DNA from 3 places in the Paenibacillus barengoltzii G22 genome. Region 1 is predicted to be linked to each of the others. Evidence: predicted binding sites of a transcription regulator. Region 1 holds the regulator's gene; each other region holds the start of a gene.

What was found. The regulator Rex, encoded in region 1, represses fermentation and respiration genes when NADH is low (regulators of the CRP and FNR family bind a similar motif). The targets are predictions, from matches to a motif close to TTGTGAAATATTTCACAA.
Region 2: a site for Rex is predicted at 8,252-8,269, ahead of adhE (bifunctional acetaldehyde-CoA/alcohol dehydrogenase). Genes of this name have one in related genera too.
Region 3: a site for Rex is predicted at 8,565-8,582, ahead of C812_RS14630 (DoxX family membrane protein). Genes of this name have one in related genera too.

What each region holds. Positions count from the first base shown of each region.
Region 1 covers NZ_KE159652.1:1,350,393-1,361,026, forward strand. Annotated here, with positions in the region: gene dinG (ATP-dependent DNA helicase DinG) at 1-2,004, shown strand, start outside; gene C812_RS06370 (redox-sensing transcriptional repressor Rex) at 2,046-2,690, shown strand; gene C812_RS06375 (amidohydrolase) at 2,687-3,985, shown strand; gene C812_RS06380 (cell wall elongation regulator TseB-like domain-containing protein) at 4,046-4,531, shown strand; gene C812_RS06385 (hypothetical protein) at 4,786-5,319, shown strand; gene C812_RS06390 (AAA family ATPase) at 5,312-6,814, shown strand; gene C812_RS06395 (3-hydroxyacyl-CoA dehydrogenase family protein) at 6,952-7,824, shown strand; gene C812_RS06400 (acetate/propionate family kinase) at 7,821-9,026, shown strand; gene asnS (asparagine--tRNA ligase) at 9,090-10,385, shown strand; gene C812_RS06410 (DnaD domain-containing protein) at 10,411-10,634, shown strand, end outside.
Region 2 covers NZ_KE159652.1:1,155,405-1,166,038, forward strand. Annotated here, with positions in the region: gene C812_RS05375 (Gfo/Idh/MocA family protein) at 1-919, shown strand, start outside; gene C812_RS05380 (sugar phosphate isomerase/epimerase family protein) at 938-1,906, shown strand; gene C812_RS05385 (winged helix-turn-helix transcriptional regulator) at 2,077-2,394, shown strand; gene C812_RS05390 (FAD-dependent oxidoreductase) at 2,458-3,024, shown strand; gene C812_RS05395 (hypothetical protein) at 3,280-3,912, shown strand; gene nirB (nitrite reductase large subunit NirB) at 4,152-6,584, shown strand; gene nirD (nitrite reductase small subunit NirD) at 6,616-6,963, shown strand; gene C812_RS05410 (Crp/Fnr family transcriptional regulator) at 7,259-7,975, opposite strand; gene adhE (bifunctional acetaldehyde-CoA/alcohol dehydrogenase) at 8,424-10,634, shown strand, end outside.
Region 3 covers NZ_KE159653.1:1,409,568-1,420,201, forward strand. Annotated here, with positions in the region: gene rlmD (23S rRNA (uracil(1939)-C(5))-methyltransferase RlmD) at 1-1,179, opposite strand, end outside; gene tnpA (IS200/IS605 family transposase) at 1,855-2,328, opposite strand; gene C812_RS14595 (diacylglycerol kinase) at 2,591-3,472, opposite strand; gene C812_RS14600 (sirohydrochlorin chelatase) at 3,501-4,286, opposite strand; gene C812_RS14605 (YerC/YecD family TrpR-related protein) at 4,354-4,644, opposite strand; gene C812_RS14610 (hypothetical protein) at 4,992-5,507, shown strand; gene C812_RS14615 (inorganic phosphate transporter) at 5,597-6,586, opposite strand; gene C812_RS14620 (DUF47 domain-containing protein) at 6,670-7,284, opposite strand; gene C812_RS14625 (DUF3048 domain-containing protein) at 7,480-8,550, opposite strand; gene C812_RS14630 (DoxX family membrane protein) at 8,725-9,207, shown strand; gene C812_RS14635 (DODA-type extradiol aromatic ring-opening family dioxygenase) at 9,307-10,095, opposite strand; gene C812_RS14640 (alpha/beta hydrolase) at 10,207-10,634, opposite strand, start outside.

The DNA.
Region 1 (10,634 bases):
CTCGTGGAAGCCGGAACCGGAACGGGCAAATCCTTGGGATATCTGCTGCCAGCTATTTACCACAGCGTCAAGAATGAAGAGAAGGTCATGGTGAGCACGCACACGATCAACCTGCAGGAACAGCTTAGAGAGCGCGATGTGCCGTTGTTGACGGAGGTCGTGCCTTTTCCGTTTCGTGCAGCCGTTTTTAAAGGTAGGCAGCATTATTTGTGCTTGCGCAAATTTGAACATAAAATAAATAGAAAAGACTTCTCTACACCCAAAGAAGAGGTGATGACGGCCGCGCAAATGGTCGTATGGCTGACCCAAACAGAAAGCGGCGATGACGAAGAGCTGAATCTCGGCAATCGCGGCGGTGACTTTTGGGAGACAGTGGCCAGTGAGTCGGAATCCTGCTTGGGCCGCTCCTGTCCTTGGTTCCGCAAATGCTTCTATCATCGCGCAAAACACGAAGCCGGTGTCGCGGACGTGGTGATTACGAACCACTCTAAGCTGTTTACAGACATCCAGGCGGGACATCAGCTGCTGCCGGGCTACGAGCGATTAGTAATCGATGAAGCGCATCATTTAGAGGATGTGGCCGGCAAGCATTTGGGGATTCATATGAAGTATTTTACGGTTGTGCATACGCTGACCCGGCTGTATAAAGACAGCAAGACGGGGCAATTGGCCAACCTCCGCAGCGCGCTCGAAGCGTCAGCCGCGGAGAAATCCTCGGAATGGTGCTCAGTCATCGACGGGATCTATCCTACGCTGGTGGATGTGAAGGAGAGCTGGGACAAGCTCAGCGAGCTGCTGTTCAGCTTAATGCCTGACCGCAGTGACGCCGCGCCTGGTGATCCCGGACAGTTCGTGTACCGGTTGCTGCCGAACCGCAAGCCCAAGGATTGGGAGACGTTGACCGCGCTAGAGAATCAAATTTATGTAGGTCTCGGCGACGTGCTTCGGAAAGGGGAGCGCCTTCTGTCCGAAATCCGAGAAGAGCAGGACGATTATGCAGCGGAGAGCTTGATCACCGATATTAGCGGGTTGTTTAAAGATTTAGCCGGAGAACGGGAAGCGCTTCGCTTCTTCATGAAGCTGGAGAGCGAGGATACCGTCTATTGGATAGAAGCGAACGGGAACTTCCGCAGCCGGTCGCTGCAAATGTATGCGGTGCCGATTGATGTCAGCGCTCAGTTGAAGCAATTTTTCTTCGATCGGAAGAAGAGCGTCGTCATGACGTCTGCGACTTTATCTGTGGATAAATCGTTCCAATATATGATTGAGCAGCTTGGCTTGACGGAGGCAGCGGAAGAGGATCGGCTGATCACCGCGATGCTGCCATCGCCGTTTAATTACCGTGATCAGGCGCTGCTGGTGATTCCGCGCGATTTTCCAAGTGTGAAAGGCAGCGTGGGGGATGACCATTTCATTAACACGCTGGTACAATCACTGGCGGATGCCGCGGTGGCGACACAGGGGCGCATGCTAGTGCTGTTTACATCGTACAAGATGCTCAGGCAGGTGTATGACCCGCTGAAAGAACGGCTTGTAGCGGAGGGCATCACGGTGATCGGGCAAGGGATGGACAGCGGCAGCCGCACCAAGCTGACCCGGCGCTTCCAAGGGAACAGCGCATCGGTGCTGCTCGGGACAAGCAGCTTCTGGGAAGGGGTGGATATCCCTGGCGAGGCGTTGACCAGTTTAGCGATTGTACGCTTGCCGTTCCAGCCGCCAAACCATCCGCTGGTGGAAGCGAAGAGCGAACGCCTGCAGCGGGAGAAGAAGAATCCATTCATGAAGCTGTCTGTCCCGCAGGCGGTCATTCGCTTTAAGCAAGGGTTCGGACGGCTTGTCCGTTCGTCGCAGGATCGCGGCATCGTGATCGTTTATGATACCCGGATCCTGGAATCATATTATGGAAAATATTTCTTATACTCATTGCCTGGACCGAAGATGGAGCATATGCCATTAACTCAAATGGTGCCGCGTATCTCGGAATGGTTAAATCCCGAAGCCTAAGCCGCTTCATAGATCGTAATGGAGAATAGGGGGAACAATGCATGAAGTCAGATAAAATTTCGGACGCTGTCGTCCGCAGACTGCCGGTTTACCTGCGTTTTTTAAATGAACTCAGCCGCCGTGAGGTGCCAACGGTGTCCTCCCAGGAGCTTGGACAGAAGCTGGATCTTAATCCGGCGCAAATCCGTAAGGATTTAGCTTATTTCGGCGATTTTGGCCGAAAGGGGATCGGCTACGATGTCGCTTATTTGATTGAGAAAATTCAACAAATTTTAAATCTGGACCAACAGATTAACGTTGCGCTGGTGGGCGCCGGGAATCTGGGCCAAGCCCTTTCGAATTATAATGCGTATTTGAAGGATAATATGAAGATTGTTGCGGTGTTCGACGCTTCGCCGGCGAAAATCGGCAAGCAGATCAACAACATTACGATTCAGCCGATCGAAGAGCTGGCGGAAACTGTTCGAGCGAAAAATATCCGCATTGGCATCATCACCGTACCGGATACAGAAGCCCAACGGGTGGCGGATGAGCTGGTGGCCGCCGGAATCGGTGCGATTCTGAACTTCGCGCCAACGATTCTGAAGGTTCCGCCGGAAGTTCGGATTCATGCGGCTGATTTCACCACAGATTTGCTGAGCTTGGCTTACTACTTGGAAAACGGAAAGGAAACAAGCAACGTATGAGTCGGAAATGGTTAATTAAGAACGGGACGTTTGCCGTATTAGATGCGGAACGTCCTGTGGTTGACGGATATATGCTCGTTGAGGGCGATACGATCAGCTATATCGGGGAAGAGCGCCCGGAAGGCGTGGAAGGCGCCGAGACTTTGGACGGCAAAGGCTTGTTGTTCCTGCCGGGCCTAATCAATACCCATGGCCATGCGGCGATGTCGCTGCTGCGCGGTTACGGAGATGACATGGTGCTGCAAACCTGGCTGCAGGAGAAAATGTGGCCAATGGAAGCCAAATTTACGGCAGCGGATGTGTATGCCGGTACGGCATTGTCCGTGCTGGAAATGCTCAAGGGCGGGACGACGACGTTCCTGGATATGTACGATCATATGGACGAAGTGGCCAACGTCGTGGAGGAATCAGGCATTCGCGCCGTGCTGATGCGCGGAGCCATCGGTTTGTGCTCCCCGGAAGAGCAAGATCAGAAGCTCAAGGAAGCGATCGCGTTTGCACAGAACTGGCACGGCAAGGCAGAAGGACGCATCACCACGATGATGTCACCGCATGCACCGTACACCTGCCCGCCAGCCTTCATCGAGAAATTTGTGCAAGCTGCCCATGATCTCGATTTGCCAATGCATACGCATATGTCGGAGACACGCGCCGAGGTAGAGCAGAACGTGAACGATTACGGCGTCCGTCCGGTAGAGCATTTGTTGAAGCTGGGGATGTTCTCCCGCCCAACCCTGCTTGCCCATGCGGTGCATTTGACCGACGAGGAAATCGATATCTTGGCATCCCACGGGGTTACAATTTCGCATAACCCGGGCAGTAACTTGAAGCTGGCCAGCGGTGTCGCCCGCGTACCCGAACTCTTGAAGAAAGGCGTAGTGGTATCGCTGGGGACCGACGGTCCGGCGAGCAACAATAACCTGGATATGCTGGAGGAGATTCGTTTGGCTGCGCTGATCCATAAAGGCGTATCCGGCGATCCAACGGCGGTTCCGGCACTGGAAGCCTTGAAGATGGGAACGGAATACGGTGCAAAATCAGTCTTCTTGCAAAATACAGGCAAGCTGGCTGCAGGCATGAAGGCAGATATTATCGCCTTGAACACGGAGCAAGCCCATTTCCTGCCGAGAACGGATTATATCTCCCATACCGTTTATTCCGCAGGGGCCAAGGATGTGGAGCATGTCTGGGTGAACGGCAAGCAGGTTGTCAAACACGGGGCTTGCTTGACGCTGGATGAGGAACGTATCCGCTACGAGGCGCAGGCGGCGTTTGAGGGACTGCTGGCACGATAATGAGCGGCGCGCGGTTTCCAGAAGGAGGCTGCTTGCATAGGAAGGGAAAGGAAGAGAAGCTTGAGGAAGCGAACGAAATGGATCCTGCTGTCCCTTGTGATCCTGTTGATCGTGCTCCTGGGTCTCCACCGGTTTTATCTATACATTCATGAGGATACGTGGGAAGCCGAAAGAGCCGCCATTCAGCAGGCAAAGCAAGAGACAGATCTCGTCCGGGGCGACAAAGTTTGGAAGTCGGTATGGGATGAAGTCATCTGGGTCGTACAAGGTGAAGATGCTTCCGGTCGTCAGATGATGGTCTGGCTGCGGGAAGGACATGATCCGGAGGTACGCCTACTGGCTGATGGCAAGTCCGAGAGCCAAATGCGTGAGATTATCAAACAATCGTTGCCGGGGATCCGAGTGGTTCGGCTGCTGCCAGGCATTTACAATAATCAACTGGTGTGGCAGCTGTTCTATAAAGAGAAGGACCACCATTACTACCGGTTTTTCAGTTTCACGACCGGCGAGGCTTTGCCGGAAGTGTTCACCCTGCCGAATCGCTGACGGGGAGTCTATGAATGAATCATATCTAACGGTTTCGTTGTTTAGGCGAAGAGCCTGAATGGCGGAACCGTTTTTTATGTTTGGCTTGAGAAATTGTAGCATTTCGGGTTAGAACTACTAGGCTTTATTTTTAAATATATTCACACATTCCTTCGAATTTATATATACGATGTGATATACTGATACTTGTAGTTTTGATATACGTGAATATATATAATATAGTAGATTATTTATATAGATAAGGGGGACATCACGTGAAACTGCGTATTGGACCAATTGCTGCAAGCATTGCTATTTCCGCCCTTGTATTATTTGGTGGATGGTTCTTATATCGGCAGTGGGCGATTGAGCGTCCGCTGGAGAATATTGTGAAGAGTGTAGATGGGGTTAATCATGTCGATATGAATGTGAAGGCGGATGAGCTGGAACTGAAGCTGAATTTGAAGCCCGGGACGGATTTGGGTGAATTGGTTCGGCACATTGAAAAGAACGGGGAGAAGCAAATCGGCAGCCGTACATTGAAGCTGAATATCGAGGATCATTCCTCGCCGGAGCTTGACCAGTTGTGGGAAAATGCGATGTTTACTGTCGCCCAGGCCATGGAAAATAAGCAATATACCCAAATTACGGCTGCGCTGAAACAGATGGAGCAAGAGAACAGCAAGCTGCAGGCTACGGCGGAAATGGATGAGAAAAACGTGTACATCACCTTAACAGACGGACAATACAGCAAATTTATTATTTTGCCGCGTACGCCGGAACGGATGGGGGTATGGCCAAATGCGTAAATGGATCATTGAAGCTGCTCTTGGCTTTATACTTGTACTCATCGTCTTTTTGGCGTTCATTGGCGTGAACATCATTCCACTCGTTACGGCTATCGTGTTATTTGGCGTGGTATTTGCCATGCTCAAAATGCGGGGCGGCATCACGATTGGAGCGGCCCAGGAACGGAAACGCAAAAAGCGCGGACCGGCGAAGCTGACCTTCGAGCAGATTGGCGGTCAGGAGAGCGCCAAGCAGGAGCTCTGCGAAGCGCTGGATTTCATGGTGCGCCATGAGGAAATCAGCAAGTTTGGCATCCGGCCGATTAAAGGGATATTGCTGACCGGTCCTCCTGGAACCGGCAAAACTTTGCTTGCCAAAGCAGCGGCGCATTATACAAACGCGGTGTTTGTGGCCGCTTCCGGCAGTGAGTTTGTAGAAATGTATGTTGGCGTGGGGGCTAGCCGGATTCGTGATCTGTTTAAAGAAGCGAGAACCCGCGCGGCCAAGGAAAACAAGGAAAACGCGATTATTTTCATTGATGAAATCGAGGTCATCGGCGGTAAACGTGAAGGCGGACAGCAGCGGGAATACGATCAAACGCTCAACCAGTTGCTTACGGAAATGGACGGCATTTATACGTCCGATACGCCGCGGATTTTGCTGATTGCTGCAACCAACCGCAAGGAGATGCTGGACAGTGCGCTGCTGCGGCCGGGCCGTTTTGACCGACATATTCAAGTGGATTTGCCGGACAAGAAGGGACGCCGCCATATCCTCGAACTGCATGCCGCGAATAAACCGCTGCGGGAGGACGTCGACTTGGACAAAATCGCCGAGGAATCGTTCGGCTTCTCCGGCGCTCAACTGGAAAGCGTAATGAATGAAGCGGCAATCTATGCGATGCGGGATGGCGTGGATCAAATCACCCAGGAACATCTGTCAGTCGCGATCGATAAAGTGCTGATGGGTGAGCAGACCGATCGTCAGGCAGCAGAGGAAGAGAAACGTCGCGTTGCCATTCACGAATTGGGCCATGCGATTGCTGCAGAGGTTGTTGCTCCGGGCAGCGTCAGTCAGGTTGCTCTAAGTCCGCGCGGAAGAGCGCTGGGTTATGTCCGGCACAATCCGCAGGACGAGAAGTACTTATATACGAAATCGTATCTGGAAGGTCAAATCATGATCGCCTTGGCCGGGGCTGCCGCAGAAGAAATTTATTATGGTGGTCGCAGCACCGGATCAAGTAACGATTTCGAGCAGGCGTTAAAAATCGTGCATACGATGATGACGTCGGGGTTGACCGAGTTGGGGATCGTGAATATGGATATGGTGACAACTGAGGTGCTGATGAACGAAAACACTCGAATTTTGGAGGATCTTGCGGCCAGAACGAAGCAGTTATTGGAACAGCATTCGGCAGTTTTTGACAGATCCCTAGAAATACTGTTAAAAGAAGAACGCCTTTCCGGCGAGCAATTTCGTTGTCAATTTCGTGACAGCGTCCATTTACCGGCATAAATCATGGTGCCGGTTATTTTTTTTTACTTTTTCTTCGTGCTAAGATATTATTATATGTTGGGTGTTAAAAGATGTATGTTTCGACATCTGGAAAACCATATTATGTACAGATGATGAAAGGATGGAGCGAGAGGACCATGAATTACAAACGAATTGGTGTCATCGGCGGCGGCACAATGGGTCAAGGCATCAGTGAAATGCTGGCTGCTAAAGGACTGGACGTGTTGCTCGTGGAGGAGACAGCCGATAAATTGGATCATGCCTATAACATGATCGAGACGAGTCTGGATAAACAACTTGAGAAATGGGCAATTACAAAAGCGGAGAAGAAACTGATCTTATCCCGTATTCATAAAGTTACACACTTTGCCGAACTCGGTACCTGCGATATGGTGATCGAGACCATTTCGGAAGATTTGGATGCAAAAAAAGAGGTATTTAAGCAACTGGACCAAGTTTGTCCAAGCAACATTATTTTAGCAAGTAATACCTCCACGCTGAGTTTGACCGAGATTGCCGGCGGAACGAAATATCCGGAGCGCGTCATCGGCATGCACTTTATTTATCCTGTTGCTAAAATCAACCTGGTAGAAATCATTCGCGGTCTGAAAACTTCGGATACGACGTTTGAAGAAACGAAGCGGTTCGTTGAAGAAGTCGTAGAGAAACGCGGCATCATGGTATATGAATCTCCGGGCTTTGTCACATCCCGGATTATTTGCGTTATGATCAATGAAGCGTTGCATGTATTGGGTGAAGGCGTTGCTTCTGCTGAAGAAATCGATGAAGCGATGCGCATGGGTTACCAATTCCAATATGGACCGCTGGAGATGGCCGACCGCTTTGGTCTGGATTCGGTGCTGGCCGCTTTGGAACGGATGTTCCGCGAATTCGGCGAGTTGAAATACCGTCCTTCTTTCGTGCTCAAGAAAATGGTCCGCGCCGGCAATTTGGGTGTTAAAACGGGCGAAGGCTTCTTTAAATACGATAAGGACGGTGACCGGCTGTGAAAGTGTTAGTAATTAATGCAGGAAGCTCCTCTTTGAAATATCAGCTGTACGATATGACCGATGAAACCGTATTGGCTAAAGGTCTGGTTGAACGGATTGGCATGGATTCCTCGATCCTGACCCACAAACCGACGGGCAAAGAAGAAGTGACGGAAGTCAGCGAAATTCTGGAGCATACAACGGCGATCCGTAAAGTGCTTGAGAAATTGACCGACAAAGAGCATGGCGTTCTGTCCTCGGTTGACGAAATTCAAGCGGTAGGTCACCGCGTCGTGCATGGCGGCGAAACGTTCAAAGGCTCTGCCCTCGTTACGCCGGAAGTAAAAGCTGAAATCCGCCGCTTGTTTGATCTGGCGCCGCTTCACAACCCGCCGGCAATCATGGGGATTAATGCGGCTGAAGTGAACATGCCAGGCGTTCCTAACGTAGTGGCTTTTGATACAGCCTTCCATCAAACAATGGAAGAGAAAGTGTACTTGTACCCGATTCCGAAGGTACTGTATAAGAAGCATCGCATCCGCCGTTATGGCGCACACGGTACCTCGCACCAATATGTCAGCCGTGTAGCTGCGGAATTTTTGAACCGTCCGATTGAAGAACTGAAGATCATCACTTGCCACATCGGGAACGGGGCCAGCTTGACCGCGGTGAAGGGAGGAGTATCGGTGGATACCTCCATGGGTCTGACGCCTTTGGAAGGCTTGATGATGGGTACGCGCAGCGGTGACTTGGATCCAACGGTCGTTACCTTTGTCATGAATAAGGAAGAGCTGTCCATCAGCGAAGTGAACTCGATGCTGAACAAGCACAGCGGTCTGCTGGCGATTTCCGGAAGCAGCAGCGACATGCGGGATATTACCGATGGTTGGGAAGCTGGCAAACCGAATGAAACGCTCGCTTTTGAAATGTATGAATATCGCCTGCGTAAATACATCGGTGCATATGCTGCGGCCATGAACGGGGTTGACGTCATCGTCTTTACGGCTGGCGTGGGCGAGAACTCGGCGATCGTCCGTGAGAAAACCTGTGAAAACCTCAGCTACTTGGGTGTCGAGCTGGACAAGGAACTGAACAAAGTTCGTTCTGGGGAACCGCGCCGGATCTCGACTCCGAATTCGAAGGTCGAAGTTTTGGTGATCCCGACCAACGAAGAGCTGATGATCGCTCGCGATACGCTGCAGATCGTGCAGGAATCGAAGTAAAATACGGCGAATTTAAACCAGTAGGTTTTTAAATATCGTTTTCGTTAGAGGAGAGATATAAGCATGGCGGTCAAAACTGTGATTCGTCAAGTGAATGAGCATGTCGGGGAACAGGTCGTCATCGGCAGTTGGCTCAATAACAAACGTTCCAGCGGTAAAATTCAATTTTTGCAGCTTCGGGACGGGACCGGCTACATCCAAGCAGTTGTAGTGAAGAACGAGGTATCTGAGGAAACCTGGAACAAAGCCAAAAGCTTGACCCAAGAATCCTCGATGTACGTGACGGGCGTTATTCGCGAGGAGCCGCGAAGCAAGTCCGGTTATGAAATGACGGTTACCGACATCGAAATCATCCAATTGACCGAAAACTATCCGATTACGCCCAAAGAACACGGGGTTGATTTCTTGATGGACCATCGTCACCTGTGGCTTCGTTCCTCGAAGCAGCGGGCGATTATGGTCATTCGGGCTGAAATTATTCGCGCCGTGCAAGAGTTTTTCGATCAAAACGGGTTTACGCTGGTGGATCCGCCAATCCTGACGCCGACATCGGCGGAAGGAACGACGAACCTGTTCCATACGAAATACTTTGAGGAAGACGCTTATCTAACGCAAAGCGGCCAGCTATATATGGAAGCTGCTGCGATGGCATTAGGGAAAGTGTACTCCTTCGGGCCAACATTCCGTGCTGAGAAATCCAAGACGCGCCGCCATTTGATCGAGTTCTGGATGATTGAGCCGGAAATGGCCTTCACCGATCATGAGGAAAGCTTGAAGGTGCAAGAGAATTTCATCACGCATGTGGTGCAATCGGTATTGAAAAATTGCCGGGCCGAGCTGGAAGCTGTAGGCCGCGACGTGTCCAAGCTGGAAGGCATCCAAGCGCCGTTTCCGCGGATCACGTATGATGAGGCGATTGAATACCTGCATACGCAAGGTTTTGATATTCCTTGGGGCGAAGACTTCGGAGCGCCGCACGAAACGGCAATTGCCGAACGTTACGACAAGCCGGTGTTTATCACCCATTATCCAGCGGGAATCAAGGCGTTCTATATGAAGCCGGATCCGAATCGTCCAGAGGTCGTACTCTGCGCCGATATGATTGCTCCGGAAGGCTACGGGGAAATTATCGGCGGTTCGCAACGGATTGACGATCCGGAACTGATGGAGGAACGCTTCAAGGAGCATAACCTGTCGCCGGAAACGTACCAATGGTACCTGGATCTGCGCAAATACGGCTCGGTTCCTCACTCCGGCTTCGGCCTCGGATTGGAACGGACTGTTGCTTGGATTTGCGGTCTGGATCACGTACGCGAGACGATTCCGTTCCCGCGGATGCTGTACCGGTTGTATCCATAAGGCTACTGAAAGGTGAGCTTAATCTATGGCCATGAATGAAGGCAACAACGCTTGGGCGAAGGGCATGGCTCTCGGGATGGAGGCGGGGATGGTGAACATCCCTTACCCGCTGCTTGCCCATTACCGGAAGCTCCGTTTAAGCGATACAGAAGCGATGTTGCTGATCCAGTTACTGGCTTTCCAGCAAATCGAGCGTAACGATTTCCCGTCGATTGAGCAGCTGGAATCACGGATGGACATGGCACCCGG
Region 2 (10,634 bases), 190 kb from region 1:
CAAGGTATACACCGATTATCGTCAGTTGCTGGCGGAAAGCGATGCCGAAGTCGTACATGTGTGCACGCCAAACGATTCCCACGCTGAAATTACGGTTGCTTCGCTGGAATCCGGCCGCCATGTTATGTGCGAGAAGCCGATGGCTAAGACGGCAGAACAGGCGCGTCAAATGCTGGATGCGGCGAAGCGTACGGGCAAGAAGCTGACGATCGCTTATCAAAACCGCTTCCGCAGCGACAGCTTGTATTTGAAGGAAATTTGCGAAAAGGGTGAGCTCGGTGACATTTATCTGGGGAAGGCGCTGGCGCTTCGCCGCCGGGCCGTGCCAACTTGGGGCGTCTTCCTCGATGAGGAGAAGCAAGGCGGCGGTCCATTGATTGATATCGGTACGCACGCTCTGGATCTGACCTTGTGGCTGATGGACAACTATGAGCCGAAGAGCGTCACCGGTTCTGTCTTCCACAAGCTTGGCAGCCGCGAGAATGCAGCGAATGCATTCGGGCCATGGAATCCGGAGGAGTTCAAAGTGGAGGACTCCGCATTTGGCTTCATTACGATGAAGAATGGCGCGACAATCATTCTGGAATCAAGCTGGGCGCTGAACATCGTGGATATCGGCGAAGCCAAAACACTGCTGTGCGGAACGGAAGGCGGCGCGGACATGACCAACGGACTACGGATCAATGGGGAGAAATTGAGTCGCCTGTATGAAACGAAGATTGATTTGGGCTCGGGCGGCGTTGCCTTCTTCGAGGGGAAACAGGAGACCGAAGCTACTCGTGAAGCAAGAGCTTGGGTACAAGCGATTCTCGAGGATAAGGAACCGCTGGTGAAACCGGAGCAAGCGTTGGTTGTCACGGAAATTTTGGAAGCGATTTACGAGTCGGCGAGAACGGGTAAAACGGTTTATTTTGATTAATCACGGGAGGGACCGGAGATGAAATTAGGCGTATTTCTCGTATTGTTCGGAGGACTCCCCTTGGAGCAGGCGCTGGATAAGGCAGCCGCGCAAGGGCTAAAAGCTGTAGAGATCGGGACTGGAGGCTATCCTGGCAATGCGCATTGTAATCCCGATGTATTGTTGGAAAACAAACAAGCGCGGGAGGAGTTCAAACGGGCGGTGGAATCGCGCGGGTTAACGATCAGTGCGCTCAGCTGCCACGGCAACCCCCTGCACCCGCAAAAGGCGGTGGCGCAAGATTTCCATGACGCTTTCGTCAAGACCGTTCAATTGGCTGAATTGCTGGAGGTGCCGGTGGTAAATACGTTCTCCGGCTGTCCCGGCGATCACGAGGACGCGAAATATCCGAACTGGCCGGTTGCACCGTGGCCCAACGATTACCAGGAGATCCTCGATTGGCAATGGAACCAGAAGGTGATTCCGTATTGGTCGGAAATGGGCCGTTATGCCGCAGAGCATCATGTGAAGATCGGTCTGGAGCTGCACGGCGGGTTCTCCGTGCATACGCCGGCCACGCTGCTTCGCCTGCGCGAAGCGGCTGGGGAAGCCATCGGCGCCAATTTGGACCCTAGCCATATGTGGTGGCAAGGAATTGATCCGGTACAGGCGATCTCGATCCTTGGCCGGGCTGGGGCGATTCACCATTTCCACGCCAAGGACACGACGATTGATCCGGTGAACGTGAATCGTTACGGACTTACGGATATGCAGCCTTATACGATGATGCAGGATCGAGCCTGGCAGTTCCGTACGGTGGGTTATGGCCATGATTTGAAAACTTGGGCGGACATTATCAGTGCCCTTCGCTTGTATGGCTACGATTATGTTGTCAGCATCGAGCATGAAGACGGCCTGATGTCGATCGACGAAGGGTTCACGAAGGCGGTACGCAATCTCCAGCAGGTGTTGGTGGAAGATTCTGCCGGCGAAATGTGGTGGGTATAAGTTACAACCAGCGTAATATACTATACTAGCGGCCGCCGCCTAGGCGGTCGTTTTTTTTAAATGACCGGGCATCCCCCTTACTTTCCTCCAATAAATATGCTATTATGAAATATACTAACAAATTGTAAGCTTTCAGCCCTTAGGTCGGCGATGATAACGAGGTGAATTTTATGGATGAGCATTCCCAGGCAATGTGTCCGCGATTTGAATCGGCATTTTCGTTTTTAGGCAAACGTTGGAACGGTCTGATCATCAAAACGCTGATGGACGGTCCCAAGCGATTTAAGGATATTTCGAATCAGATTCCTTCCATGAGCGATAAAATGTTATCCGAGCGGATGAAGGATCTGGAATGTGAAGGAATCCTGGTTCGCCATGTCTATCCTGAGACGCCGGTCCGGATTGAATATGAACTAACGGAGAAAGGCCGGGCGCTTCGTCCCGTTATGGAACAAGTGCAGTCCTGGGCGGAAGAGTGGATTAAATAAACAACGAACATGCCGTTACCGGCGAGCGGGCGGCATGGAATATCATAGAAAGTAGGTGTACGTGTGGCTGATGTAATTGTTATTGGAGCAGGACCTGCAGGAGCAAGTGCAGCACTTTTCTTGGCGAAGGCAGGTAAAGAAACGCTCGTTCTGGACAGCAACTCCAGCATGACCAAACGGGCATGGATCGAGAATCATTACGGTGCGAAGGACATTTCCGGACCCGATTTGCTGAAGGTCGGCCGGGAGCAGGCGGAGAAATTCGGCGCGAAGTTCATTGAAGAGAAAGTGTCTGACATCGATACGAACGGTGGTTCAACGGTTACGGTGAAGACCGAATCCGGCCGCAGTTATGAAGCGTCCCATATCATATTGGCCACCGGCGCGTTAACCGACCTTGCAAGCGCTATCGGTTTGGAGCTGAAGGAAGGCCGCGAACCTCGAATCAAAACGGTGATTGCTACGGATGGCCAAGGCCGTACGAGCATTCCACGCATTTGGGCAGCAGGAACGGTTGCCGGGGTAAGCGTGCATACGATCATCACCGCGGGCGACGGTGCGAAGGTCGCGATTGAGTTGATTAGCGAAATGAATGGCGAACGCTACGTTGATCACGACGTACTTAAGTAAGACATCTGAACATACAACAGGCCTCCGATGACGGGGGCCTTTTTATTTTGCCAATATCCATCAGGGAGCCTGAAATTTGAGAACCTGCACTTTGTCCGGTATGCTTAAGAAGAAGGAATACGATCTGGCCGAAGTTGGGAAAATGATGAGGAGAAAGGCAGGGCGGTTATGTTTAACAGATGGCGATGGTTCGTTGGATGTATGGCAGGACTGACTATAATCATAATCGCGTCGGCGTGCGCCCGCGGTCAGATTATGGATCAACCGACACCAGCGGAGACGCAGACAACAGAAGTAGAACACCCCCACGATATCACATTAATGATTGATGGTGGCACCTTTATCCCTGATGTGACGCGTAACCTGCATTTTGATTATATCGACGGGTTAACGGTACGTCATGCCTTGGCAAGCAGCGGGATTGTCAAATTTACAGAGGACCAGTCCGCCATTCAATCGGTGGGGGAGGTGTCGCTGGATTCGGCGTTGGAATGGGGGACCCGGCTAAATGATAAGGAACTGGCCTCTACCAACTGGGATCAGGAGCTGCAAATGGGTGACAAGCTGCTGGTTTACGTCAAGACGGTGGACAGCTATGAAGCGATCTCACCGCTGGCGTCCTTGCTGTTGATTATCGACGGGGGCGGTCAGAAGCAATATTTTGTCCATAAATACAGTGATAACACCACCGTTCGAGATCTCCTGAAGCACAGTGGAATGGTTCAGTTTAATCCCAACCATAAATCAATTATCTCCGTCGGCGGCTATACCCCTAAGCAGGACGAGCAATGGATCCTGAAAGTGAATGGGAAGAAGCTGCTGGATAATGGCCTAGATATGAGATTAAAGCCGCAAGACTACGTGGAGATTAGCTTGGCGACGCAATAGAAGTACGATGTAACTTAGAGATCCGTAATCCTGGTAATCATCCGGGAGAGCGGATCTTTTAATAGAATATTGAAAAAGTTATGACAAAAGCATGTTAAAATTTTCACAATTAATGTGAATGGAATCACAAAGTCCTCCTTATTTGAAAAGTATACTGGGAGCATGGGATCACTTCAAATTTTAACTATCGCCAAGTCGCATGAGACCCAGGTGTTTATTGGAGGAGGCATTTTAAAGATATGGGAATGGAACGAGAGAAACTAGTTGTTATCGGTAACGGAATGGCCGGAATCAGCACGGTAGAGCAAATCCTGAAGTTGACTACGAAATTTGAAATTACGGTATTCGGAAGCGAGCCGCATCCGAACTACAATCGGATTATGCTGTCATATGTGCTGGAAGGCAGCAAAACGCTGGACGATATCGTGCTGAACGATTTGAACTGGTACAAAGAGAACGGGATCACCCTGCATCTCGGAACTGCAGTGGAGCGGATTGATGCCGAAGCCAAAGAGGTCGTCGCCGAAAATGGGGTGCGCGTCCCGTACGATAAAGTGCTGATCGCAACGGGCTCCAATTCGCTGATCTTGCCGATTCCAGGCAGCGATAAGGAAGGGGTCGTTGGCTTCCGTGACATCGCGGACTGCAAGCAAATGTTGGAGGCGGCGAAGACCTACAAGAAGGCGGCCGTCATTGGCGGTGGACTGTTGGGATTGGAAGCGGCCAAAGGTCTTGTGCAACTGGGGATGGACGTGACGGTTGTGCATTTGATGGAAGATCTGATGGAACGCCAGTTAGACCATCAGGCAGCGAGCATGTTGAAAGCAGAGTTGGAGCGGCAAGGGATCAAATTTAAGATGGGTGCACAAACGACGGAGCTGTTTGGCGACCATCGGGTTCGCGGCCTGCGCTTTGCCGACGGGACGGAGCTGGAGGCAGAATTCGTTGTTATGGCTGTGGGGATCCGACCTAATGTTGCGGTTGCTAAAGCCAGCGGCATCGAAGTGAACCGTGGGATCGTCGTGAACGACTATCTGCAAACCTCGCTTGAAGGCGTGTATTCAGTGGGGGAATGTACGGAGCACCGCGGGGTTTGTTACGGTCTGGTTGCGCCTTTGTTCGAGCAGGGGATGGTGTTGGCGAAGCATATCAGCGGCGTGGATACCGCGCCTTATGAGGGTTCGGTCGTATCGACCAAGCTCAAAATTTCCGGCGTGGATGTATTCTCCACCGGTGAATTTATAGATGGACCGGAGCATACGGTGATCGTCAGCAAGGACGAGTGGAAACGCACCTATCAGAAAATTTTGCTGAAGGACGGCAAGCTGGTTGGGGCAGTGCTGTTCGGGGATATCACAGATTCGGCTGAGCTGCAGAAGCTGATTAAGCAAGGCGCGGAGATGACCGATGAGTTGTACGAATCGCTGATGGGCGGGGGCTGCTGCGGCGGCACCAAGAAGAAGGCATCGGTCGAAACGATGAGCGATGAGGAAATCGTCTGCGGCTGTAATGGGGTGACGAAAGGCACGATCGTAGACTGCATCGTAAATCAAGGGATGACGACGGTCGACGAGATTAAAGCGAGCACCGGAGCGACTCGATCTTGCGGCGGCTGTAAACCGGTCGTCGAGCAGATCCTGCAATATGTGCTTGGTGATGGCTTTACCCAATCGGCGAAACAGGGGATTTGCAGCTGCACTACGCTTAGCCGGGACGAGATCGTTGCCGAGATTAAAGCGAAAGGGCTGCAGACAACCAAAGAAGTGATGAATGTGCTCGGATGGACGCAGCCGGAAGGCTGCTCGAAGTGTCGGCCGGCGATTAACTACTATCTGGGCATGATCTACCCGGATACCCATGAAGATGAAAAAGCTTCGCGTTTCGTCAACGAACGGATGAATGCCAACATCCAGAAGGACGGCACGTATACCGTGGTGCCGCGGATGTACGGCGGCGTCACGACGCCGGAAGATCTGAAGAAAATCGCCGATGTTTCGTTGAAATACAATGTCAAGGTGGTCAAGGTCACGGGCGGACAACGGCTGGATTTGATCGGCGTGAAGAAAGAGGACCTGCCGAAGGTGTGGGCGGAGCTGGATATGCCGTCAGGTTATGCTTATGCCAAATCGTTGCGCACAGTAAAGACCTGCGTTGGTTCGCAGTTCTGCCGTTTTGGCACCCAGGATTCAATGGATATGGGCGCGCTGCTGGAGCGCAAATTCGAGCGGCTGGACTTCCCGGCGAAATTTAAGATGGCGGTTAACGGCTGCCCGCGTAACTGCGCCGAGTCGTGCACCAAAGATATCGGGATCGTTGGCAATGACGGCGGTTGGGAGGTCTTCATTGGCGGTAACGGCGGGATCAAGCCGCGCTTGGCGGACTCGCTGTGCAAGGTGAAAACCGATGAAGAATTGATTGAAGTGTGCGGCGCGCTGATGCAGTACTACCGTGAAACCGGCAACTACCTGGAGAGAACGTCGGAATGGGTGGAACGGATGGGCCTTGAACATATCCGCTCGGTTATCGTTGACGATGTGAAGAACCGCAAAGCGCTGATGGAACGGATTGAATTTGCTTTGAAGCAAGTATCCGATCCATGGAAAAAAGTGCTGAACGACAACGAACAGCTTGGCAAATTGTATCACTCGTTAGAAGTGAGCAGCCAGCTGTAATACAGCGTCCTGGAGAAAGGGGTCATGGTGCATGAGTATGGAGAGTAAGGGCGAAACGTTTTATCCTGTTGGTGCCTTGGAGGATTTTCTGCCGCAAATCGGGCGTGTCGTGGAAGTGGCCGGCCTGCAAATTGCCGTGTTCCGAACATCGGATGGCCGGATTTTTGCGGCGCTGAACCAAAATCCGCATCCAAAGGGCGGACCGCTGGCCGAGGGGATTGTATCGGGTCATTATCTGTATGATCCGTTGTATGATTGGAAAATCGACCTGACCACCGGGCTCGTTCAAGCACCGGATACCGGGCAGGTCACGATGTTCCCGGTCAAGGTGGAGGACGAACAGGTCTACATTGCCGCTGCTGCTCTGCAGCAAGCGTAGTGCGGCTATCGACAGCGCGGTGATCGGAAGGTCGCCGCGCTATTTTTGAAGCATGAGGCAAGTTTGATTTGGGGGCGGTGCGGTATTCGTCGCAATGGCATATTGGTTCATTTCGCCCATGCGCAAGAAAGCACAGGGCTCATAACCACATAAGTATCCCCCAACCTCATTGGGTAGCGAAGAGGATTGGGGGATTTTTTTACGCGATGGGAAGAAAGCAAAAAAACCGCCCTCCAATCATGGGACGGTTCAATACACCGGAACTAACGCCGTATATAGGGCGAGTACTAGGCGGTTAAATACGGCAGATTTCGTTCGGGCACAGCTCGCAGTGGCAAATATCTTGCAGCATGACCAGGTCTTTGATTACGATCATCCCGTTCTCATAGTCCAGCGCTTCCTTTTTGCGCAGGTCGCTTAGCATTCGGTTGACACTTTCGCGCGTTGCCCCGATCATGTTGGACAAGTCAGTATGGGTGATCTTCTTATTAATCAGAATTGCATCTCCGTGCGGTTCACCGTACGTATTGCTCAAGCGAATCAAGGTCGAGCACAAAGCGCCCGGTTTGCCGTACATCATCAAATCGCGGAATTTGGTTTGCGTCAAACGGTGATGGATGCCCATCCATTTCATGAAATCGATGGCGAAATCGCAATGCTGGCAAATCATGATTTCCAGGTCCTTCTGCTCAATAATACCGATTTCACAGTCTTCGATAACTTCGGCGGTAAAACTATGCTTCGAGCTGAAGAACGGATCGGCTTGCCCAACCATATCGCCGACACCATACATGTAGAGGATCAACTCTTTGCCCTCATCTGTCGATTTCGTCAACTTCACGCGGCCGCGCTTGATGTAGAACAGTTTATCGGAATAGTCTCCTTCCCAGAACAAATGTGTCCCCTCGGGATAAGATTTGTCTTTCATCGTAACGAGAAGGCGATTGAAGTTTTGCTCTGAAAAACAGCTCGTATTGCCGCGGGGCAGGGTGGCATTCACAATTTCACTCATCATCGATTTCCCCTTTGTGCTCCAAATTTTTCTGAAAATTTTAAATTAATTATAACTGGTTTTTTTTAATTTTTGGGGGCTATAAAGCCCGAAAAAGTGAACATTGTGAGAAATTTCACTATGTCGAATCGGATATTCACGCTAAAAACGGTGCAAATTAATAAACTGGCGCTCGCAGCATTCGATAAGTATTTCAAAGAGACACTATGTACACAATGTAAAGTATATATGAAAAATTTATCGTGGCAAGCGAAAAACTTTCAACTTTTTTAAAGTATGTGAAAAAATTCACTATACAAAACAAAAAGCCTGTGCTATGATCAAGACATAAAGAGAAGCACACAAGCTTCATAGGGATTCGCTTATAAGTGAATTTTTTCACAATATAAAACTTAGTCCACCATGTGCAAGCAAATCCCTAATCCAAAAATTTAGGAGGATGAGAGAGATGGCTGTTAAAAACGAAGTGGCTGTGAAAGCTCAGCCAACCGCACAAGAGTATATTCAAACGTTGATCGACAAAGCGAAGAAAGCTTCCGAAGCTTTCATGAGCATGGATCAGGAGCAGATCGACAAGATTGTGCAAGCGATGGCTTTGGCTGGACTCGACAAGCATATGTATCTGGCGAAAATGGCGATCGAGGAAACGGGACGCGGCGTTTACGAAGATAAAATCATCAAGAACATGTTTGCAACGGAGTATATTTGGAACAGCATTAAGTACCAAAAAACAGTTGGCGTCATCGAAGACAATCCTTACGAAAGCTTCCAAAAAATCGCCGAGCCGCTCGGGATCATTATGGGGATTACTCCAGTTACGAACCCGACGTCTACTACGATTTACAAAGCGCTGATCGCCGTGAAGACACGCAACCCGATCATCTTCGGCTTCCATCCATCCGCGCAAAAATGTAGTGCAGAAGCCGCTAAAATATTGCTTGAAGCGGCCGTTAAACATGGCGCACCTGCGGACTGCATTCAATGGATCGAAGATCCTTCCATGGATCGCACGAACGCACTGATGAATCACCCGGACGTTGCTTGCATCCTGGCTACCGGCGGTTCCGCGATGGTTAAAGCGGCTTATAGCTGCGGTAAACCGGCCCTCGGCGTAGGCCCTGGTAACGTTCCTTGCTTCATTGAGAAGAGCGCCGACCTGGATCAAGCGGTTAACGACCTGATCTTGTCCAAAACGTTCGACAACGGCATGATTTGCGCATCCGAACAGGCGGTTATTATCGAAGAACCGATCTTCGACCAAGTGAAGAAGAAAATGATCGCTAACGGCTGCTATTTTGTAAATAAAGAAGAAGCTGCGAAGCTGACCGCAGGCGCGATCAACGCTGAAAAATGTGCGGTGAACCCTGCGATCGTTGGTCAATCGGCCGTAAAAATCGCAGAAATGTGCGGCATCGACGTTCCGGCCGGAACGAAAATCCTCGTTGCCGAGATCGAAGGCGTTGGCCCGAAATTCCCATTGTCTGCAGAGAAGCTGAGTCCTGTACTCGCTTGCTACAAAGTGAAAAATGCAGAGGAAGGCATTAAGCGTGCCCTGGAAGTGGTGCAATTCGGCGGTATGGGTCATTCCTCGGTCATCCACTCGAATAATGATGAAGTGATTCAACAATTTTCCGAACGGATGCCAACCTGCCGGATCCTGGTGAACCAACCTTCTTCGCAAGGCGGTATCGGCGACATCTACAACACGAACCTGCCGTCGCTGACACTGGGCTGCGGGTCGTACGGACGCAACTCGACTTCGTCGAACGTAACGGCCGTGAATCTGATCAACGTGAAAAGGGTGAATCATCGTACCGTGAACATGCAATGGTTTAAAGTGCCTAGCAAAATTTACTTCGAGAAAAACTCGACGCAATACTTGGCGAAGATGCCGGACATCTCCCGCGTCATGATCGTGACTGACCCGATGATGGTGAAGCTCGGCTACGTGGAAAGAGTCGAACATTTCTTGCGTCAACGCCAAACGCCAGTCGCCATCGAAGTGTTCTCGGACGTTGAACCCGATCCATCGACCACGACTGTACAACGCGGTACAGAGCTGATGGCGAAATTCCAGCCGGACTGCATTATCGCGCTGGGCGGCGGTTCGCCGATGGACGCAGCCAAAGGCATGTGGCTGTTCTATGAATATCCGGATACCGACTTCCACAATCTGAAGCAAAAATTTATGGATATTCGCAAACGGATCTACAAATATCCGCGTCTCGGCCAAAAAGCGAAGTTCGTGGCGATTCCAACAACGTCGGGTACCGGTTCCGAAGTGACCTCGTTCTCGGTAATCACGGATAAAATCAACGGCAATACGAAATATCCGTTGGCGGATTACGAGCTGACGCCGGACGTTGCAATTATCGACCCTGAATTCGTATACAGCTTGCCAAAAGTTGCAGTCGCAGATACCGGTATGGACGTACTGACGCACGCGATCGAAGCTTACGTCTCGGTTATGGCGAACGACTACACAGACGGTCTGGCGATTAAAGCGATCCAACTGGTATTCCAATACCTGGAGAAATCGGCACTGACCGGTGACAAGCTGGCCCGTGAGAAAATGCACAACGCTTCGACGCTTGCAGGGATGGCGTTCGCCAACGCATTCCTTGGCATCAACCACAGCTTGGCGCACAAATGGGGCGGT
Region 3 (10,634 bases), on a different contig from region 1:
AGAACGCGCCGAGATCGCAAACTTCACGTCTCCGATATAGTCATAGATCACTTCGCGCCCCCACAGGACGCGGGTTACGTCTCCGAAGATTACGTTCGTCTGCCGTGTATTGACGTTCTGGCAGATGCTCACCACGGACGGGAGTTCTTCGCGGATCGCCGCGATCCATTCGTCTTCACGAGGGATCCGATCGCCGTTGGTGACCAGCACCAGCATCATTTCTCCGGTGCGGAAGCCCACCTTCACGACGACGTGGCGCAGCAGGCCCTGGCCGGTCTCTTCGTCGTAGGCGGTGATGCCCAGGCGGCGGCCGATGGCTTTGACGCGGCGGATCACCTCATCGTTGCTCTCGTGCTGAATGAGGCACGTCTCCATATCGATGATGCGATGGCTGCCGCGGGCGTAGAAGCCGCCGACCAGGGCACCGTCGACGACGCCGACGGGCACCTGCGCCTTGTTGCGGTAGCGCCAAGGCGTCGCCATGCCGATCGTCGGTCGCACGACGACGGCGCGGCGGTCGGCATCGGCGGCCGCCGCCCCTGCGGCAGCGCCGGCGTCGCCGCTGCCGCCTGCCGCTGGCGCGCCCGTACCCGGCGCGCCCTCTGCCACGCGCAGCTTGCCGATGCGCTCCAGCACGTCGACGACGTGCTGACGCTTCCACGCGAGCTGCGCGTCATAGCTCAAGTGCTGCAGCTGGCAGCCGCCGCACTTGTCGTAGATCGGACAGGGCGCGGCCACCCTGTCCGGGCTCGCCTCAACCACGTCAAGCAGTTTGGCATAGCCATACTGCTTCTTCGTTTTGAGCACCTTGACCCGGGCTTTCTCGCCCGGCAAGGCGCCGGCGACAAACAGCGTGTAGCCCTCCACCCGGCCCACGCCTTCCCCGTCGTGGTTCATCCCGATGATGTCGATGACGACCTCATCATTCTTCACGACGGGAAGACCCGCCAGCGCGGCTTCAGACGCGCGGCTCCCGGCGCGCCCAACAGGCCGCGCGCTGACAGGCCGTTCCGCAGCCACGGCCGCACGTCCCCGCGGTGGAAGACTCGCCGAGGAAGCTTCCCCTCGTCCGCCGCGGTTGCCTTTCCCGCCGCCAGCTGCTTTTTGTCCTTGTCCCCGAGGGCTGCCTGTCCGCCCCGCTTCCGGACGACGATAGTTATTCCGTTGCTTCTTCATCATGGACTCCTTCTATGTTCAACTGAACCGGTTACTCCAACTTGGCATCATCTCATCCAGTTCACGTGATCTACTGTAATTCAAAACTCTCGATATACTTTAATCCTGTACTCTAAATCCTTGCATAAGGTAAGACCATCCGTTCGACGTTAACACACCTGTTTCAGCCCACCCATCAAACAACTAACGTTAAATCCTCCATCTAATTTACCCCGTTTGGGCCATTTTCGCAAAAATAACGGGAAATCGTACAGCTAATTTGGCCCATTTCCCCTGTTTTCAGCAAAGCCTGCGGAATTAACGGTACTTTTTCCAGCTAATCCATGCCAAACCCACAGTTACTCCAAAAATAACGGTAGAATTTCCACTTATTTCGCATCGCCACCACTTCGAACGTTGACCGCTATGCGCCATCCAAACTCCATTCGTACCATTGTGGCAGCTTAAACGTACCAAGGCAAGGAGTCCCTTAAGCCACAGATAGTTGCAGCCCCTGGACGGAAGCAGCCTTAAGGTACTAACGACTCGCCCCAACCAAATCATAACCACCCGTCCAACGGGTGGTTTGCTCTTGGGGTATAACCCCTTGTTGCCAAACTGCGCCTAAAGACGCTAGCCTGACAATAAAATTGTTCAGGCTCAGTGTTTTTGTCACTTTCACTTACCAGTTAAACTGGTTTACTTTTTCTTGCTACCGTTTCTGCTAAATGGATCTTCATACTCTTTGACGCTCAGTTTATCGATTGCCTGGTCATGTGCTTCCTGCTCGCGGATATACTTTGCGACAGTGGCCTCATTCAAGCCCACTGTGCTTACGTAGTATCCCTCCGCCCAAAATTTCCGATTTCCATATTTATACTTTAGGGTGGCATGCTTTTCGAATATCATTAGTGAGCTCTTTCCCTTCAGATACCCCATAAATGAGGATACTGAGATTTTGGGTGGTATCGCTACCAGCATGTGTACATGATCCGGCATCATGTGGCCTTCTATGATCTCCACTCCCTTGTATTTGCACAGACGCTTAAATATTTCGATCAAATCTCTCCTCACTTGATTATAGATCTCTTTCCGTCTATACTTCGGGGTGAACACGATATGGTATTTGCACATCCACTTCGTGTGAGCTAAACTATAGCTCTTGTTTGCCATCTAAGACCATTCCTTTCTTTTATTGAGCCTGAACATCTCAATTTTATGGGAATGGTCTAGTTGGTCAAACCTTCGTTCCTCCACCCGCATAGCGGGTGGTTTTTTGTTTCGCACGCTTCGCGAGCTCAACTGGCTAAAGCCATAATCAAATCCCCCGCCAACCCGGCGGGGGACCTCACAACCTCAGCTTCCTGATGATGTGCCTCAGGCAACCCTGTAAATTACTGTCTAAGCCTATGAATCACGGACGGATATCGAGAATTCAAGCAAAAATCCGCAAATGCTGCGGCAAAATCTCGAACACGCCGGGCAATTCGCCGCCCAGTTCGCCGTCGAGATTGAGCAGCACACGGCCGGGTGAGGTGACTTCCATACGCCGCGTCTTGAAATGAATGACGTGCGAGTCGCCTAAATGATCGCCGCGCAGCGCCATCGTCACCAGGCGGATAAATTCCGCCAGGTTGCATTTCTTGAGCGCGATCACGTCCAGCAGCCCGTCGTCGATCCGCGCATCCGGCGCCAGCTTCTCGAAGCCGCCAACGGAGTTGCTGTTGGCAATCAAGAACAGCATGAACTCGCCTTCTATGATCTCGTGCCCTTCCGCATCGATAATCAACTTCGTTGGCGACAAGCTGGCCATTTTCTCGATGCCTTTCATATAGTAGGCTAGCTGCCCAATCAGCGTCTTAAGTCGGCTCGGCACCTCATACGTCAGCTCGGTCAACTTGCCGCCGCCGGCGATATTAATGAAATGTCGGCCGTTCACTTTGCCGATATCGATCGGTCTGGTTTTATTCTCAATGACCAAGTCGCAATAATCCTCCCAACGCCGAGGAATTCCCATGGCACGGGCAAAATCATTTGTCGTACCAAGCGGAAACACCCCTAGCGGAGGCAAATCACTCTTCCCAGCCATGCCGTTCACAACCTCATTCAGCGTCCCGTCACCGCCGGCCGCAATAATGATGTCGTATCCACGTTCGACCGCCAAAGCCGCCTCGCGCGTCGCATCGCCTTCCCCGGTCGTCGCATGACACGACGTCTCGATGCCGCCCTGATCCAGACGCTCCAGCACGTCCGGCAGGAGGCGGCGCATCTCTTCTCTTCCCGAGGTTGGATTATAAATCAACCTAGCTCTTTTCATCTTCCTAACGCCACCTGAACTCATAATGTCAACCTATCACTGATCCCATTATATTCAATATTTGTTGCGACATCCAGCGAGCCATCAAAGGATGGGGCAGCAACGCCTCTCCCGAATAACGATGAGCCAGCCCCTTCAGCCGCTCAGGAATCGTGACCTTCGTAAAATATCCGGCGCTCAGGAAAAGCGGAGCCACAATCACGTCCATTCCCCGTTCTGACCAATCACGGACTTTGGCCGATAAGCTGTCCGGATTCAGAAGCGCATAATCGCCCCCCCCTGCGAGGCCGGCCAGCTCCGCACATTGCGCCGCCAGCGAGGCAATTCCGCGCTCCCACCGCTGCAAGAAGCCGGGATGATTGCTGCCGTGTCCGACGAGAAGCAGCACTTCACGCTCCGGCCGTACGGACAGCCCCTTCACTTTGTCCCACACCATCTTAGCGACCAGCGGACCATCATCGATAGGATCGCCAAAAAACACCCGAGCGGAAACCCGAAAACGTTCCAGGTCGGTTTCCTTCTCCGGTGCATCTTTCACCCCAAGGGCATAAGCGATTTCATCGATATGGGTACTTCCTGAGGACACGAATAAGGGAATGACGATCATGTCCGTCACTCCCTGACCTTCCAGCTGATCGATGCCGTCCTGAATCAGGCGGCCTTCCACCGTTTCGAGGAAAGCACAGGCGAGCGGAAGCCCGGCGGGCAAATCGTCCGCCGCTTCCGCTACCGCCGCCTCCACAAGAGCTACCCAGTGCTCATCTGGGGAGCCGTGGCTGATGACAAGCACACCCGGTTTCTTGGCGTCCTCCATTGGGAGCATCTCCCGGCCATCGTCCGCCACCCTCATCGACCTTGCTTGAATTTCGTCTGTCATAAGCTTAGCGACCTAAACGGTCAAGCGCCATTTTGTAGCCGTCGTTGCCGTAATTTAGGCAGCGCTTCACCCGGGATATGGTCGCCGTGCTGGCTCCGGTTTCTGCTTCAATCTGGTTGTATGTGTTGCCTTTGCCCAACATTCGGGCGACTTCCAGACGTTGCGACAAAGACTGAATTTCGTTAACGGTGCACAGGTCATCAAAAAAGATGTAGCATTCCTCGATGTTCTTTAACGTTAAAATGGCTTCAAATAATTGATCAATCGTTTTGTCATTTAATTTCTTCAGCTGCACTGAATTATCATCCCCTACCGTTACTGTACCACACCCCCATTGTACCCGAGGGGCGTACTCCTTTTCAAGCATTAACGATTTCACGCATCACAGAAAGAACGCCCAAATTCCGCGAACGCCCACCAGAACCGGGACATTCGTCCATACGCAAGGCAGGGCGGGCACATACAGTATAGTAATACAAACGCCTAGCCAGGGATCACCACGCCGATCTCACCATCCGCGCGTGTCCCCTTCGGCGGATGTCATTTCGCTCCTAGGTCTTGTCTCGGGAGGGCGGACAAGAAGGAAACGGGCCTTACGGTCAGCCTGCCCGGGCAAAATATCCGAAAAGGAAAGTGATACCCATGCCTCATAACTATGATTCCCGCCAGGGTCCGGTGCCCCCGTTCCATCCGTACACCCATTTTTACCCGGGGGTGAATCCGTACGAAATTAAAGCGGAGGCTTCCTCGCTGGTTCCTTATTCTCCGCCGACACCCACACCGACCCAGGCGCCAACACCTACCCCGGCTGCGACAACCACGCCAAAAGCCGGCGGTCTGTCCTTGCCCAGCTTAAGCGACTTGAAAGGCATCGTCGACCGCATGGGCGGGATCGACGGCATCTTGGCGACGATGGGCCAGGTGCAGAAAGTTATGCAGACCGTACAACAATTCGCCCCGATGGCGAAGCTGCTTACCTCGCTCTTGCCCGGCGGCAAAAGCAGACCCGGCAGCCTCGGCCGGGACGATTACCCGCCCCGCCGCCGCAAATCCAATCGCAAGAAAAGCGGCAGCCGTACCGGATCTGGCCGCAGTGGTAAACGCTCCGCAACCGGCAAATCCAGCAAGTCGGTTAAATCGGGAAAACGCCGCCGTTAACCCGGCGGCGGCTTTATTTTTACTTGGCTGCCCAGCACCAAATCTAACCCCAAAAAAAGCCAATCCTCAACAGATTGGCTTAACTCCATTTAGAACAACAATTTATAGATTAACCCCGCCATGACAAACACAATCGGAATCGTAATTACCCAGGCAATCACGATGCGCCCAGCCATCGACCAACGTACGGCAGAGAACCGTTTAGCAGCACCTACACCAAGGATAGACGAGGTGATCGCATGCGTCGTGCTGACGGGCAAATGAAACAACGTGGCCCCGAAAATAACCGATGCAGCGGAAAGATCCGCGGCGAAACCGTTGATCGGCTCGATTTTGAAGATCTTCGTACCCATCGTCTTGATGATTTTATAACCGCCAACCGATGTCCCGAGCGCCATCGCCGTCGCTGCGGCCAGTTTAACCCACAGCGGCACTTCCATATGATCTTGGAAGTCTGCCGTCACCAAGGCGAACGTAATAATCCCCATCGCTTTCTGGGCATCATTGGTGCCGTGCGTGAAGCTTTGGATCGCTGCAGTCACGATTTGCAACGACCGGAAGCCTTTATTGACGGTATGCGGACTACGCCGGGCAAAGATCCATCTCAAGATGGTCATGACGATGTAACCAATCACAAAAGCGATGATTGGGGAGAACACCAATCCCTCTACAATCGTCGTAAATCCGCCCCAGTTCAGCTTGTCCGGTCCAGCCCCCATGTACACCGCCCCGGCCAGGGAACCAATCAGTGCATGGGAAGAAGACGACGGAATGCCAAACCACCAAGTAATGAGGTTCCAAATAATTGCCGACAACAGCGTGGCGACCAGCACTTCCAGACCGTTATCCAGCTTCGCCGGATCGGCGACACTACCCCCAATTGTTTTCGCGACGCCCGTAAACATGATAGCACCTAAGAAGTTCATGACCGCTGCCATCATGATCGCAGTACGCGGCTTCATCGCGCGTGTTGATACCGAGGTCGCAATCGCATTGGCTGTATCATGAAACCCGTTAATGAAGTCGAACGCCAACGCCAGTATGATAACGATAAGCATAATCATTAAACTCGTATCCATAGCATTTTTGCACAGATGGCTATCTCTCTATATAAATCCGCGCAATTCCAACCTCCCGAAAATCAAATATATAGTGAAGTTTCTTAAGAATTACGCATGATGATGGATTCCAGCATGTTGGCAACCTTCTCGGCAGCATCGGTTGTCGTCTCCAGCCGCTCATAGATCTCTTTCTTCTTGATCAATTCGATTGGATCGGTAACCTTCATGAACAATTCCTTGATGCAAATCCGCAGCAGCTCATCGCCTTGATTCTCCAGGTCGTTGAGACGAATCGTATATTCGCGGATCGCCAGCAGTTTTTTCTGGGACAGCAAATGAATCGCCTTTTGAATCTCATAAGCCGAGTTGCGTAAAATTTCGGCAAAGCGCGCGATATATTCATCCGGCCCGTTCAGATTGTACATGAAAAAGCGGGATGTCGTGGCTTCCAAACCATCGATCACATCGTCGAGCGCGGTAATCAAATGCATAATATCGTCACGCTCAATAGGCGTAATAAACGTTTTGTTTAATTCCACGATGATTTTATGTGTGTACTCATCGCATTGGGATTCGAACTCCTTCATCTTCTTGGCGAAGGCTTCAACGTCCTTGAAGTCCGCAACCTGCTGGGCGAAATAGTCCGCCGAGTGCACGATCGTATCTGCCATATCCTCTAACGTCTGGAAAAAGATATCTTTCTTCTTCAGTCGCATCAGTATCCCCTTTTCTCTCCATAAGGTAGTTCTTGGGTTGATGTTTTACACAACCCTGAATATCTTATCACAACTGCATCATAGATAGGAAATATTGTCGCAAACATTTCACCATCATTCGCTTATATTTCCCCTGATTCTCCCAAAGTTATCCTCTAATCACCATAAAAATACATAATTCGCCTTTTTTCGCCTTTACTCTGCCTTTACATGACTGTCGAAACTCGGCGAATTGGGAACGACGTGAATAAAGGTCTGTCCCGGCACCATCGGAATCTCCGCGTTATCCTGAATGAACCGGATGATATCGCCCTCCTTGCGGATCCAATTGGCCCGAATGACTTTGCCTTGCTGGAACAATATCGCGTCCCCGCCCAGTTGCAGTCCGACTTCCAGACGACCGACATCGTCCAGTACCCGGTGGTCTGCTCCCATGACAACAACATTCGCAGCGGTCACTGGATCACCGGTTTCCAAGTCCTTGTGAGGCTCCCCATTCATAAACCGCTTGTAAAGCCCGGACGAAGCATCATAATCGTAACCAACCCGGTAGCTGTCCAGTTGGAACTTAATCTCTACGTGAGTGGCGGTCTCCAGCGAATCAGGCTGTTCATTTTCCTTATAAAAAAGATACCCCGGCACCGCTGTATCTTCCGTAGCAAACCCGCGCTTCGCGGCGCCTTCCAGCAGCTTCTCTACGTTGGAATACAAATTGTGCGGCGCCTTCCGGGACTTGTCCCGCCAGAAGTAAGCACCGGCATTGGTGATCTCGTCCAAATCCTCTTTATGTTGTCTTTGCAGGATCGCAAACGCTTCGTTGCTCGCCCCGGCATGCACCAACACCCCGTGGTAGCTCTCGCCCAAATCGATCATGTACGGGCGAATGCTGCGAATCGGGCCGATCTTGGCGTTGTCCGCATGACTGTGGAAAATCGAGACAAGACGCGTGACTCCGCCTTCCGCCAATACCTCGTATACAACATCCGCGTCGATTAATCCGGATTGCGGGCGAGCGGCTGGCGCATTGTTAATCATGATCGCCAGCGGTCTGCGGGTCAGCGGCTCCTCCAGCGGCAATCCCGTCAGCGGAGCCGTATAGGCGGGCGGCGCCGGTTCAGGAGTGTCCTCCGGGGTCTCCGTCTGTTGCGGCGGCACTTGGGTTTCCTCAGGCGAGGCCGTCTCCCCGACCTTCCCGCACGCGGCGAGCATCATGATAAGCAAGAATAAGAGCAGCAGCCAACTTAACTTCAATGATTTCAAAGGCATGTCCTCCGTCAAAATTCTTAAGTTTTTTACATTATACGTTGAATTCCTCTACTGGGGGAAGCCGGAAACAAAGCAAACTTCCTCGCAAACTCCTCTATTTCACCTTAATTCTTGATTTGGGGGTTTAAAATCGAGCTCTTCATCTGCATACTACAGGAAAGGAGAGATGAAGAGATGATCGTAAAATGGTTAAGGGAGAGCCTTGTTGCCTCTTGGCTCCTCTTGCTGTTCAGACTATATGTAGGTTATGAGTGGCTTACTTCCGGTTGGAGCAAAATTACCGGCGGATTTGATTCCGCTGGATTTCTAACAGGCGCATTGGCCAAGAGCGGCGGCGACCATCCCGCGGTGCAAGGCTGGTGGGCATCTTTTCTCGAGCATGTTGCTTTGCCAAATGTCAGTTTGTTTAATATCCTTGTCCCTTACGGCGAGGTGCTCGTCGGGCTGGGCTTAATTCTGGGCGGTTTTACTTGGCTGGCAGCCTTCTTTGGCATGGTCATGAACTTTGCCTTCCTGTTCTCCGGCACCGTAAGTACGAACCCGCAGCTGCTGCTGCTCCAAATCTTTATCGTCGTCGCCGGCACGAACGCCGGGCGGATCGGCTTGGACTACTTCATCCAGCCTCACTTCCGCAACCGCTATGGACGGCGGCGTTAACCGGTCACAACTTCAAAAAAAGAAAAGCGCAGACCCCAACCCTTGAGGTTCTGCGCTTATTTATATGGATCGGTCGTTCCGAACCAGGTTAATTGCCCGTCAACGACCGCCGAACTTCCAGCAGTTTAAGCTAAGGCTGCCGTATTGATAATCCTGAAACAACTTCACAGCATGCCGTTCATCGTCTGCCGATCCCATGGCGTAGAAGAGCGGAACAAAATGCTCCCGTCCATACGAAGGGATCGCCATTCGGACATGCGGGGCTTTGCGGTCATAATCAAAGAGCTGCCGCAAGTCCCAGTTCTCCAGCTGCTGGCCAATCCAATCGTCAAACTCCACGGCCCACGCTGCCGGTTCTCGGCCTTCCCAGTCGAGCAAACGAAGATTATGAACAAGTCCGCCGCTGCCGATGACCAGAACGTTCCGTTGCCGCAGCTCTGTGAGCATTTTGCCGATGGCATACTGCTCTTCCGGCTCGCGTTTGGCGTCCACCGACAAGGCTACGACAGGGATATTGGCAGACGGATACATCAGCCGCAGCACTACCCAGGCTCCATGGTCCAGGCCTCTGCCGGTTGATGCTTTGTAAGGCAGATTGTGTGCTCGAAAAATCGCCTCGATCTCTTCACTAAGCTCAGGGCTGCCCGGGGCAGGGTACTCGATTTCATACATCTCTTCCGGGAAGCCGTAGAAATCGTGCATCGTCGTATGCTTCGCATCCGTTGAGACCCATTGATCCGGAGCATCCCAGTGCGCCGAGAAGACCACAATGGCATCGGGCGGCTCCAGCATTTCCTGACCTAGACGGTGAAGAAAATCCGTATACGCGTTCTTCTCAATCGCTAATGTAGGCGATCCATGTGCAATAAACAATGCAGGCTGAGACATCTCCCAAACCTCCCTACGCCAAAAAATGGTTACACCTTCATTGTATCCATCCCCGAAGGATTTTACCAGTTTTTGTACGCGTGGGTTTGACGTTGTTCTCCTGTAATGATCTCAGATCATCCAATGCTGCCACTCCGACTGCAGAGCTTCCAAACCTCCAAGCCATTCCTTGGTCTTCCGGATGACCTGTTGCTGATGATCGCCGGATGAAAACGTGTGATTGCCTTGGAAAATAATCTCCTTATCGCAGCGCCCTTCGGGGCGCAGCCAGAATACCTTCTGATATAAGAAAGCATAATCCGCCGGAATAATATCGTCTGAGGTTCCATGCACGACCAAGACGTCACCGGCAAATTTAACGGCTTCCTGGAACGGTTGATATTCGCCCAGCGAATCAAAAAATTTCGGCGTTAGTCCATAACCCAAATAATCGGCGCTTCCTTGCTTGACCGCCCGGTCATAGAGATCGCGTCCGGTGATTTTCACAATATCGCTGAACGGATAGCCCACCGCCGACCATAGGACAAGGTTCTTCACAC